3 regions of the Lysinibacillus sp. CTST325 genome follow, and region 1 is predicted to be linked to each of the others. Evidence: riboswitches for the same ligand, from Rfam matches in the RefSeq annotation. Region 1 holds a riboswitch; each other region holds the start of a gene.
What was found. A riboswitch is a leader RNA that binds a small molecule or an ion and turns the genes downstream of it on or off. The one in region 1 is predicted to bind thiamine pyrophosphate.

Region 1 (4,227 bases):
CGAAATGAAGATTGTGCCAATGTCATATAGACACCAATCCCCATTTTCGCACCTAACCATTCCGCTATGACAGCCCCCATAACGCTATACGTTGCCGCAATCTTAATGCCTGAAAAAATCGCTGGGTACGCATAGGGCCATTCAAGCTTCCAAAAGGTTTGTGCTTTCGTTGCCCCAATCATTTGGAAATAATGCTTCAGCTCAGGTGAGGTTTGACGGAAGCCATCCATTGCTGAAATAACAATTGGGAAAAAGCACACAAGACAAATAATAATGAGCTTTGGCAATAAACCAAAGCCAAACCAAATGATTAAGAGCGGTGCTAGGACGAGCACAGGGACATTTTGTGACATAATAAGAATAGGATAAAATAGCTCCCGCACAAACGTAAAACGATGTAATAGCACGGCAACAGTTAACCCGCACAATATTCCAATGGCAAGTCCTAGAAGTGCTAACTGAACAGTCGCTAACGCATGCGGCACAAATGTCTCATACGTTTGAAAGCCTTCTTTCAAAATGGCACTTGGTGTAGGCAATAGCCAATGTGGCACATCTGCAAAACGAACAATTAGTTCCCATATGAATAAGAGGAAGGCGATAAAAATTATCGTCCTTCCTTGTTTAACAGCTTGCTTCATCACTGGTATTTCTCCGTTAACGTATCCATTGTAATACCTGATGGCTGATATAAAATTTTCACCTGCGTAATGACATTGATCGCGCCAAGTTCAATCATCTTGTCATTCATTTTTTCAATGATTTGTAGTAAAGTCGATAGCTCACCCTCCATTGTCGTTTCTAACGGATGAACTTCATATTTCACCCCTGATGCGTCGATAACCGCAATCGCTGCATCGACAAATGGGATCACATCTTCATATTTTTCAGTTTTCGGGATAATTTGTACACTTATTAATGAGTTTGCCATACTACTTCGTCTCCTTTTTTGGTAAAAAGTCGTTTGTAAATGCTTGTTTTGCGTTAAATTCGCCCTCTAAAACTTTGTTGTCTGTCATCCATTTCGCGTAGTTTTCCCAAACAGATAGCTTTTGCTCGCCCCATTGTGCAGCGTCGTCTTGATACTTATCCGCTAGCCATTCCTGACTTTTATGGACAAGGTTCTTATCTAAATCAGGTACCGCTTCTAGTAAAATATCAGCCGCTTCATTCGGGTGACTGATCGCATATTCATAGCCCTTTGCTGCAGCAGCGACAAATGCTTTTACCGTCTCAGGATCATCCTTAATCATTTTTTCATTTGTAGCGAGTACAGGTGTGTAATAATCTAACTGATCACTATAATCTGTTAAATATAGCATGTTTAGTTTTTCGCCACGCAGTTCGGCTTCAATACCTGTCCAAGCATAATAAATCCACGCAAAATCAATATCTTTTTTCATCATTGTGAAGAAGTCTAAATCGCCTGCATTGACAATATCTAACTTATTAATATCTGCCTTTTTTGATTGCATTAGTGATTGCAGTACTGCCTTTTCAAGTGGTGCACCCCAGCCACCGTATGTTTTACCTTCAAAATCCTTAGGTGACGTGATGCCTTTGGATGCAATGGACGCGAAGCCAGAAGTATTATGTTGAATAATCGCCGCGATCGATACTAAAGGTACATCTTGCACACGTGCCTGTGTAATCCCTTCCTGATAGCTGACGCCAAACTGAGCCTTCCCAGACGCCACAAGCTGATCTGCACCCGCTTCGCCAGGTAATAAAATATCGACATCTAAGCCCCGTTCCTTAAAGTAGCCAAGTTTTTTCGCTACATATAAACCTGTATGATTTGTATTCGGTGTCCAATCAAGAACAACTGATACTTTCGTTAATCCCTTATTATCCTTTTTAGTCTCTTTTTCGCTACAGCCCACTAAAGTTAAAAGTGCAGCCATAAGGACCAATAACCATTTTTTCATGCTGAATCCTCCAAGTAAGTAGTGTGAAAGTGTTCATGAATGAATGTTTTTACAAGAAGAAACCATTCACGGTCTGTTTACACGTAAGGTATGTGCATGCAACAAAAGTCTGAAAACATAAAAAACGCCTAGGATTCCTCCCAGACGTTTTGTTATCAATATCAAAAACTTTTACTTTTTGAATAGATGTTCCCTACGCTGGTACGAGCCAAATCAGGTTCAAAGGGTTAGCGTCTATCGGACACAATCTCAGCTGGCAACACCAGCCCCCCTACATTCTTTCCATATGAACTTTTCGTGATTATTATACCCATATCTATTTGGAAATGACAAGGCTCTGTTTGCAAATAGCGCTGAATTATTATTTTATAGCCTTATTTCTAATCCTTTTTTTGAAATATATTTTTCATTCACACCAAATAACTGCTATGGCGCTTCCTTTGTAAAACGTACTTTAGGAGAGCTAGATAATATTTTCAGACTCCATTGAAATAGAGGCTTCATGCTTAAAATGTCAGTTCTACTTTTTTTAAAGACTCAATTTTAAAGAATAATATCCCTTCATTTAAGGAATTCCATTATAGCTAACTATAAAATTCAAAAAATCCCATCAATATATTGACAATGGAAACAAATTACAATAAAATTTGATTGATTAATCAATCATTTATTATGAAAGGAATATCTAAATGGAGACTAAACTTACTAATGATGAAAAAAAGAAAAGAAAAAGATCTACTATCCTGAACGCCGCCATTAAATTATATAGTGAGAATGGTTTTGCAGAGACAAAAGTTGCCGAAATAGCAAAGGAAGCTGGTGTTAGTTTTGGTACCGTATTTACATATTTTGATTCAAAAGAAGTACTTTATGAAGTAGCTATTTTGGAACCCTTGGAAGAAATCAAACCGTATTTTATCGAGATAGAAAAACACTTTAAAGGTGAGCCTCTTACAGTTATTAAGGAAATGATAGATTGTCATGTACAACTTTTTGCAATGAGAATTGAATTTCTACGCCTAATTCAGCAGGTTCTTGCAAGACCTGAACGGTTTCCGAAGCTTTATAAAGAACTAGATGATTTTGCAAAATTATTTAAGGCCTCTATTTATCCGATTATTGAATCAGGACAAAGGCTTGGTTCCTTTTATGAAGAATCACCTTCATTAATTGCTGAATCATACTTATCCATCTTAAACGGAATGCGTTTAACGTTTATTGATGAATATACAAACGAGACGCGGAAGGATATATCGAGACAAGCACTGAGATTATTTGGGCCTATCGCTAATAAATAAGCTCCTCCCCCTTTGCCCGGCCATCACTTGTAGATAATAAGGTTAAACAAGTTAAACATAAAAGAGAGTCAAAGAGACACTTCCTAATAGGATAATCAATAGATAACCCCCAACTGAGACACCTGAAGATTCTATCGGAAATAGTTCATATTTAATATATTTAGGAGTGATTATATGAAATTGAGAGATATCCATCCCAACATCAAACTTCGCCTAGTCATGCAATTTCTAGGCGGTCTTATTTCTATGGCTGTTATACCTTTTCTGGCAATTTATTTTACTCAAAATATCGGAGCTACTAAAACGGGTATTATTCTTATAATAATAGTGATTAGCGGAGTTATTGGAGGGGTTATCGGAGGACATGTTTCAGATAAAATTGGGCGAAAAAAAATAATGATTTATACTGAAATTGGTTTATTACTTTCGTATCTGTTTATAGCACTTTGTAATTCTCCTTGGTTTAACCTTCCTTATATTTCTGCGGCATTCTTCATCATCACTATGTTTTGCGGAGGGATGTTTCAGCCAGCCGCACAAGCTATGATGATTGATGTTACTAATTCCGAATCGAGAAAGCTTGTATTTACAATTAGCTACTGGTTGGGAAATTTATCAACCGCAATTGGAGGAATCATGGGGGCATTTCTTTTTAAAAACTACTTATTTGAACTATTTATTGGGATTTCACTTATCTCTTTATTATCTGTATTCGTGACTATTTTCTTCATCTCAGAAACCTATTCACCAGAACCTTCACCTAAGTCTTCTCTTCATAAGAAAAAATTTTTACCAGTAGAGTTGTTTCAAACTTACTCAACCGTTTTAAAAGATAAGCTGTTTATGTTTTATATTTTAGGAGCAATCTTGATCTTTACATTGGAACAGTCTTTATCCAACTATATTGGGATTCGCCTTGAAAAAGATATACCCCAACAGTCAGCTTCATTGTTTGGCATAGATTTCATCGTAGACGGCACTAAAATGCTTGGATTTCTCCG
Region 2 (4,227 bases), on a different contig from region 1:
TTGAAAAGACGAAGGAATTAACTAAACAACAAGCAATTGTGGAAGAGCAGCAAAAGCATATTCCAGAAAATCTTACGACACTACAAGCGTTGAAGCAGGCGATTGCTGATAAAAGTTCACAAAAGGTTGCATTACAAACTGCATGGAATCTTAGTCAACAAAACCTGCAGTTCGCCAAGGAAGCAGCAAATAATGCTAGAATGAACGTAGAAATAGCGAAACAGGCTTTTGAGGAATTAAAGCTGAAAATGGATGAAAAGCGTGAGCAATTTTCAGTAAGTATGACGGAAGCAGGCTTTGAAAGCTATGATGAATTTGCTACTGGGAAGCGTAGTGTGTTGCAAATAGAAGCTTTACGGAAGGCTTGCAATGATTATGCATTGCAAATCCACACATTACAGGTACAAATTACTGAGGGAGCGAAGCATCTTCAAGGACAAGAGAAGCAAGATTTAACGGTAATGGAAGAAAAGTTAGAAATGCTTCGTGTCACATATGAGAAAGCCTTCAAAGTATTGCAACAGATGGAAGGATTTGCGAAGGCTTGTGCAGATTTTATCAAAAAAGTTGAGGAGACCGAACAGGAGATTCGTTTACTTGAAAAAGAGGCGGGACGAGTGAAAGAGCTCTATGCAATGTTAAATGGACAGAATGTGAAAAAGCTGTCTTTTGAGCGTTATATTCAAATCAATTATTTAGATAAAATTACAGAGGCAGCGAATATCCGGCTTTATCATTTATCCAACGGTCAATTTGAGCTACGACGTTCAGATCGTTTAGAAAAGCATGCCAAGCAAAGTGGGCTTGGACTAGATGTGTATGATGCTTATACAGATCAATTACGAGATGTGAAAACATTATCAGGGGGAGAAAAGTTTAATGCGTCTTTAAGTCTTGCCCTTGGGATGGCAGATGTCATTCAAAGCTTTCAAGGTAATATCCGCATTGAAACGATGTTTATTGATGAGGGCTTCGGTTCTCTCGATGAAGAAGCATTAAATAAGGCGATTGATACGCTTATTGATTTACAAGATTCCGGACGCATGATTGGAGTCATTTCACACGTTGCAGAGTTAAAAGCTACAATGCCTGCTGTGTTGCATGTCGAAAAAGCAATGAACGGTCATAGTCAAACATATTTTGAAGTGAAATAACAAAGAGGCGTATCTCCGTTATATGGAAATACGCCTTTTGTTATTTTTTAGTTACGTTAGGATTTGTTCCTTTTTTTGCAGCGATTACTTTTTTGACAATCGGGATAACGATAGGTGCTAATTTTACAGCGGTTTTAACAACTTTAGATACTTTCACAAAATAACAGCTCCTTAAGTACTGTCTGTTCAAGGTTGAAATGAAACTTATCGGATGACGCGAACAGCTTGAATAATATTCCAAATAACGACTCCTAATGAAGCGAGAATGTAAATTGCGAATGAAACAAACCAAATGATAAGAAAATTATTACTATCTGAATTTGGATCAAAATTGGTGTTGAATGATAAAGTTGAGAAAATAAAGACTGCAAATAATACTATTCCGAATACGACTGGAATTAAATGTGAAATAAGTGCTCGAATAGAGTGACTCTTTACCGCACTATCTTTAGAAACGAAGTAAACGACTAATGGCACAATAAAGGGTGCGAAAAAAACACTGAGATAACTAAAGGCAGATAAAATTTTTTGGTTCTCCATAGTTGTACCTCCTTTTTTAATATTTACGCATGAAAAGCAGTAAAGTTTCAAAAAAAATAATGTGGAAGAGGTTGTAATCGTAACAGTGTTTGCGTACAATGAGGTTGTTCAATTAAATTAAGATGTAACGACCACAAGGGGAGCTGATGATGTCAGCTGAGACTGGGCACGTAATGCCTTGACTCTTCGAACCTGTAAGTTAACACTTGCGTAGGGATTGTGGATAGAAACCGACACTTTTACGATGTGAGGCTCTGTCCTGGCATCGTTTTTTATCTTTATTGATGCCAGATAGGGACATATTTGCCAACTGATTTCTATTCCTGCTCTTGTATCCTACATCGGAACAAAGGAGAGAATATTTATGGACAATAAAAAACTTTTAATGCTTGTGGAAATTGCGATATTCGCAGCGATTGGCCTTGTGTTAGATCAGGTTTCCTTTAAAGTATGGGCACAAGGTGGCTCTGTTAGTCTAGTGATGGTGCCAATAATTTTAATAGCATTCCGCTGGGGCCTTATTCCTGGTCTGACAACGGGATTACTTATTGGTGTTATGCAAACAATGTTTGGTGCCTATATTATACATTGGCTACAAGGATTACTTGATTATGGCGTTGCCTTTACAGTAGTAGGCTTGGCGGCCGTTGTTCGCCGACCAGTGCTCGATGCTGCCAAAGATTTAAACAAAAAGAAAATGGCGCTTTATATTATTGTAGGAACGGTTTTAGCAGGCTTTTTACGTTATGCAGCACATACCATTGCGGGCGCTGTATTTTTCTCAGAGTATGCTGGCGATCAAAATGCGTGGATTTATTCAATCATCTATAATGGAACATATATGCTACCAGCAACGATTTTAACAGCAATTGTCGGTGTTCTGCTATTTACGGCAGCACCTCAATTAATGCAACGAAAATCATAACGATTATGCCCTTCACATGAGTGGAGGGTTTTTGTTTCTTAAATCCTCACCATAACGTGAGGTTGATTTCCGTTCCGGCTGGGCGCTTTGCCGCTGCCGCTTCGCTTTCGCGCAGATAAAACAATTGCCGCTGCCGCTTCGCTTTCGCGCAGATAAAACAATTGCCGCTGCCGCTTCGCTTTCGCGCAGATAAAACAATTGTTGCTGACGCTTCGCTTTCGCACAGAGCAAAGCTTCCTGGGGGCGTCCGATGAGCCGCTTGGGCCAACACGATGTTGGTCACGAAGGCGTTATCACAGGATGTGATGCTCTTAGCCTTCGTTCCCCTATTTGCTCGCTCCAGGGTCTCATCTGTGACGCTAATCCCCAAGGTGTCGCCCAGCCTCCACTCCAATCAACTTATATACATACGTTTTAAGGAATGTTATTCCCAACCTTTTGATGAGGAGCCTGTTTTTCAGCACTTTACAATTTATGATGGCATATAATATTTAAAGCGTTTAGCGTTTTAAGCATAGAAAGTTATGTTATATTAAGTAGTAGACATTAGATGAAAGGGACGTTAAAAATGATTGTAAAAACGCAAGAAGAGATTGAAGCATTTAAAAAAATCGGCCGTATTTGTGCTGAAATTCGTGAGGCAATGAAGGCTGCTACAAAACCAGGTGTAACAACACTTGAATTAGATGAAATTGCAGGTCGTATGTTTGCTGAAGCAGGAGCAATTTCTGGACCTAAAGGGGAGTATGATTTCCCAGGATACACATGTATTAGTGTGAATGAGGAAGTCGCACATGGTATTCCAGGTAAACGTGTGATTAACGAGGGAGATATCGTAAATATAGACGTATCTGGGTCACTAAATGGCTACTTTGCTGATACGGGCATTTCATTTGTAGTTGGTGAAGGCTATGAGGATAAAGAAAAGCTATGTAGCGTAGCTAAAAGTGCTTTCGACCGTGCGATGACAAAAGTAAAAGCTGGATCAAAATTAAACCAAATCGGTAAAGCTGTTGAGCGTGAGGCATATGCCAATGATTTAACAGTGATTATGAACCTAACAGGTCATGGTTTAGGTCGTTCTTTACACGATGAGCCAAATCATATTTTAAACTACTATGATGCTTGGGATTCTACAATTATGAAAGAAGGCATGGTGCTTGCAGTCGAGCCATTTATCTCAGCGAAAGCGGAGCATATTGTAGAGTCTGGTGATGGTTGGACATTCGTTACGCCAGACAAATCATTAGTTGCTCAAATCGAGCATTCAATTATCGTTACTAAAGACAAACCAATTATTTTAACTTCTCTAGATGAACAATAAAAAAGCTAAAAATCCTGCTAACCAATTTATTTTTGGTGGGCAGGATTTTTTTTAATAAATAATATACCGACAAGTAGCACTCCGCATAAAAACAAGGCTGCAGTTGACACAAGTAGCTCATCAAAACCATTATGTAATGCGACCCCAATATAGGACCAGATAAATACACTTGGATAGATAATATCAAAATAATGGAATCGAATATGGAGCGCTATTGCTGCTCCAATTGTTAGTAAAATAACAGCCCAAAGTGGATCACTAAGGCCAAGACCATTCCATTGATA
Region 3 (4,227 bases), on a different contig from region 1:
AATGAAATCTAGAGAAGTCGGGATCATGATTGCTGTAAAAGAAAAAAAGCTTAGTCAAATTCAAATAGGGCAGATATTAAAGTTGGATAAAAATAGTGTCCGCTTTTTTATCGATGGTCTAGAAGAAAGAAAGTATGTTTATAGGGAGAAAAATCCAGAAAATAGAAGAGAGAATTTAATATGCCTTACGGAACAGGGTGAAAATTTGGCAGAAGAATTGTTGAAGACCCTTTCGATTTCTGAGAATGAAGTTTTAAATGTACTTTCATTGGAAGAAAAAGAGCAATTGAAAAGCATTTTGACAAAAGTATATGAAAATCGTGAATAGGGTTTAACTTCTTTCGGCAACCTGCTGAAATAGAGGAACTCAGTCTAAGAACGCCACGTCCTGTGGCAACGACTGAGTGACCAACTTCGTGCTGTCGCTTCGCTTTCGCACAAAAAACATTTGCAGGCCTAAGCACAAAGCCTAATCCGGAAGTTAATTATGCCGAGGCATAATTGATAATCTTATTAATAAAAAAGAAAGAGTGATGAGAAATGAAAGCTGTAGAGGTTATGAAGGAGTATTTAAGAAGAGCGCAAGAAGAGGGCCAAGATTTATCTGATATGTATGCAGATCATGGAGAATTAAAAAATTTTAAAGGTGAAATTTTTAAAGGAAGAAAAGAAATACAAAACTTTTACACGTCACCTATGCCAAAAGGCTTTAAATTAACTATCCAAAATATTGAAGGTGATGATACAGAATGTATTGCTACAGTTTCAACTACTTGGGATGGTTTGCCAAACCCAGTGATTTTGGAAGAAAGGTTGATTCTTGAAAAGGAAAAAATAAAATCGTTGGCGATGATTCCAAAATAAAAGGGGACGGAAGCTTATGTCATTATATCCTAATAATAATCCACTTCCTGTGGCTGAAAGGGAGACGAAATATTGGATTGGCGTGGTATCTCTTAATCATGTGCAAAAAGGGGTTGAGGGAGGATTCGGCCAGTTATGCCATGGTAAAGAAAGACCTTTGAAACGAATGACAAAAGGAGATTGGATCATTTATTATTCTCCTAAAAAAAGTCTAGAAGACAATGAGCCTGTTAGAGCATTTACCGCAATTGGAAGAGTAAAGGACGAACGAGTATACGAGTTCCAAATGGCGGAAAATTTTATTCCTTTTAGAAGAGATATAGACTTTTATAAAGAAGCAAAAGCTGTGCCAATAAAAAGAATCTTAGATTATTTAGAATTTGTAGAGGATAAATCGAAATATGGCTATAAATTCAGATTCGGTCATTTTGAAATAAGCAAAAAAGACTTTTTATTAATTGCTCATGAAATGGGATTACCATTGAAGTATGGGTGAATTTGTTTGGAACAAAAAACGTTACTTTCTTGATTAATTGTCATTAAGGAAGTAACGTTTTTAAATTGCTGTAAATCAAGTTATTTAAGCTGAGTGTTAAGGTTAGTTACAAATACTGTCTTACGTAAATTGCTAGCAACGACGATGCCTAACATTGCACCAATAGTACTTGATGTTAAAAAAGCTGGCATGAAAAATAAAGCAGCAACGGATGTCCCCATTAATAAATGTGCGTAAGGTACTGCAATAAATGACGCAATAATACCTGTGCCAAACATTTCACCGACACCTGCTAGCCATTGCTTGCCACTGTATTTATAGGCAAGAGCTGCACACAGAGCGCCAATAACACTGCCAGGTATAGCTAATAATGAGCCTGTGCCTGTTAAAATACGAATAATGGCTGTGACAAAGGCGACCATAACAGTAGGCACTGGTCCAAGAATGATAGCACCGATAACATTAATGGCATGCTGGACAGGGTAGGCACGCGCAATTCCCGTTGGTATTGAAACGAAGGTAGAGCCTGCTACGGCAATTGCTACTAATAAGGCCATGATTGTTAATTTTCGAATTGACATAATTTCCACTCCTTTGAAATGTGAATTTTATAGTTATCGCCGCTAAACTGGAGAGTTCCGCCGGTAAACAAGGGAGTACCGCCGCTAAAACGTGAAAAAGCCGCTTCCTAAAAACAATAGGAAGCGGCCCTGCATTTACATAACAAAAAGCAAGTGTCGCCACTTCCCTCCGCTAGTGTGAACTAGATCAGGTTCAAAGGGTCCGTATATGATCATATACGTCTCAGCCTTTTAAAGACTCCCCTAGTGGTAAGAATTTAACTTCTTTCAGCAGGTGTCCAAACATCTGTACCTGTCGCTATGCTTTCGGTACAAAAGACATCCGCTGAAATAGAGGAACTCAGTCTAAGATCGCCACGTCCTGTGGCAACGACTGAGTGACCAACATCACGTTGGCCCAAAGCCTCCGGCGGATGTCACGGATTTTGAAAGGAATGAATTGTGCTCGCACAATTCAAAATCCGGACGCAATTACGCCAAGGCGAAATTGATTTGTTAGTTTTTCTCATAAATAATGTAGCATACTACTAAAAATAGTCAATAACTTTTCAGACTATTTTGTATCAGGATGCATAAGGTGTGGTGCTTTTTTCATTGTCCAAATTAGGGCAAGGAAGAAACAAGCCATTAAAATAATAGACCCGAATATATAAGGACTGTTCATATTCCAATCGAATAATATACCTGCTAGAGCTGGACCAATCATATTACCAAGACTCATATATGCATTGTTCAGACCTGCTGCAAAGCCTTGTTCATTTTCAGCAAGCTTTGAAATCAGTGTGTTGACAGCTGGACGAATCAATGTCGTAGCTGTAGAGAAGATGGTCGCTACAATTAAAATAAGGGCAAAGCCAGATGCGAATAATATTAAGAAAATCGAAATGGCTGCAATAAATAAATTGACTAACACTACTTTCATTTCGCCGAAGCGATTAAACAGCGGTGTAATAACAAACATCTGCACAACAACACCAAAAGCGCCACCCACAACTAATATGATGGCGATATCAGTAGGTGTGTAATTAAACTTATCTGTAACAAATAATGATAATGTTGTTTGGAAGTTAGCAATCCCGAAAGAGAATACAAGCATGATAACTAGCATGACAAAATAAGGCATTCGGACTGAACGGGCCATCTGCTTTGCAAGATTATCCTGCTTCTGCGCTTTTTTCGCTGTGTTCGGTTTTGTAGCAGGTAATAAAAAGAACGATAAAATAGCTGCTAAGATAGCTGCACATCCAGCAGTATAAAATGGGAAATGCAAACTAACTTTTGAGAGGAATCCACCGATACCTGGTCCAATCATAAAACCAAAGGACATTGCTGCCCCTATCATCCCCATGCCTTTTCCTCGTTCCTCGTACGTTGTGACGTCAGCCACAAATGCCATTATAGGAGGTGCCACAAATGCAGATCCAAGGCCACCTAAAAAGCGTGCCAAGAAGAGCATCCACACATCTGTAGAAAGTCCGAATCCAATTTGTGCAAGTCCTGTTACGATAAGGCCGAAAATAATGAGATTTTTACGACCGTATTGATCGGAAAGATTCCCAGCAATTGGAGAAAATACGAATTGTGCTAAGGCGAACGTTGCAATCAACATGCCAAGTATTTGTCCTGCAGCACCAAATAGTTTTAAATACTCAGGCATGACAGGAATAATAATTCCGATACTCCCCATTGCGATAAACATATTAAACATTAAAATATACAAAGCCGCCTTATTAGACTTCTGCTGGGTCATCGAATACCCCCTTCTTTAATCAAATATACTACAGTCTACCACAAGGCTTGTACGTTTGCTATTGACTATAAGTCTGAAATAGACCCCGAAGCTTATTTCCAGCTATACAACCAAAAAGCTGTTCTCAATTAACTCGAGAACAGCTTCAAATGGTTTATCGAATACTCATTTTAAATTCTAAAAACAGCTCATTGTATTTACCTAAATAATCAGGGCCTAAGTTTTTATAAACTTCTAATGTTTTACGCTGTTCTTCAGAAGGATAGAAGCGCTTATCAGATACAACTTCTTTATCCATTAATTTCATCGCTGCAATATTAGGGGTAGAATAGCCTACATAATCAGCGTTTTGAGCACCTGATTCAGCTTTCAACATAAAATTAATGAAGGCATGTGCACCATCAATATTTTTTGATGTTTTTGGGATAACCATATTGTCAAACCATAAGTTTGAGCCTTCTTTTGGTACAGCGAAGTCTAAATCTTCATTTTCAGACAGCATGTCTGCTGCTTGACCAGACCAAGTGAGTGCCACA

Region 2: another riboswitch for thiamine pyrophosphate. It lies ahead of thiT (energy-coupled thiamine transporter ThiT); the one in region 1 lies ahead of ACYQ73_RS06365 (ABC transporter substrate-binding protein).
Region 3: another riboswitch for thiamine pyrophosphate. It lies ahead of thiW (energy coupling factor transporter S component ThiW); the one in region 1 lies ahead of ACYQ73_RS06365 (ABC transporter substrate-binding protein).

Annotation. Positions count from the first base shown of each region.
Region 1 is NZ_BAAFHO010000002.1:187,898-192,124, reverse strand. It holds gene ACYQ73_RS06375 (ABC transporter permease) at 1-641, opposite strand, end outside; gene ACYQ73_RS06370 (thiamine-binding protein) at 641-931, opposite strand; gene ACYQ73_RS06365 (ABC transporter substrate-binding protein) at 933-1,928, opposite strand; TPP riboswitch at 2,102-2,211, opposite strand; gene ACYQ73_RS06360 (TetR/AcrR family transcriptional regulator) at 2,618-3,226, shown strand; gene ACYQ73_RS06355 (MFS transporter) at 3,401-4,227, shown strand, end outside.
Region 2 is NZ_BAAFHO010000014.1:76,700-80,926, forward strand. It holds gene ACYQ73_RS22910 (AAA family ATPase) at 1-1,154, shown strand, start outside; gene ACYQ73_RS22915 (DUF4870 domain-containing protein) at 1,359-1,694, opposite strand; TPP riboswitch at 1,821-1,929, shown strand; gene thiT (energy-coupled thiamine transporter ThiT) at 2,059-2,619, shown strand; gene ACYQ73_RS22925 (hypothetical protein) at 2,632-2,817, opposite strand; gene ACYQ73_RS22930 (hypothetical protein) at 2,870-3,037, shown strand; gene map (type I methionyl aminopeptidase) at 3,188-3,943, shown strand; gene ACYQ73_RS22940 (hypothetical protein) at 3,970-4,227, opposite strand, start outside.
Region 3 is NZ_BAAFHO010000001.1:843,343-847,569, reverse strand. It holds gene ACYQ73_RS04235 (MarR family winged helix-turn-helix transcriptional regulator) at 1-328, shown strand, start outside; gene ACYQ73_RS04230 (hypothetical protein) at 559-864, shown strand; gene ACYQ73_RS04225 (EVE domain-containing protein) at 881-1,360, shown strand; gene thiW (energy coupling factor transporter S component ThiW) at 1,441-1,941, opposite strand; TPP riboswitch at 2,089-2,196, opposite strand; gene ACYQ73_RS04215 (hypothetical protein) at 2,199-2,342, opposite strand; gene ACYQ73_RS04210 (MFS transporter) at 2,495-3,691, opposite strand; gene ACYQ73_RS04205 (ABC transporter substrate-binding protein) at 3,846-4,227, opposite strand, start outside.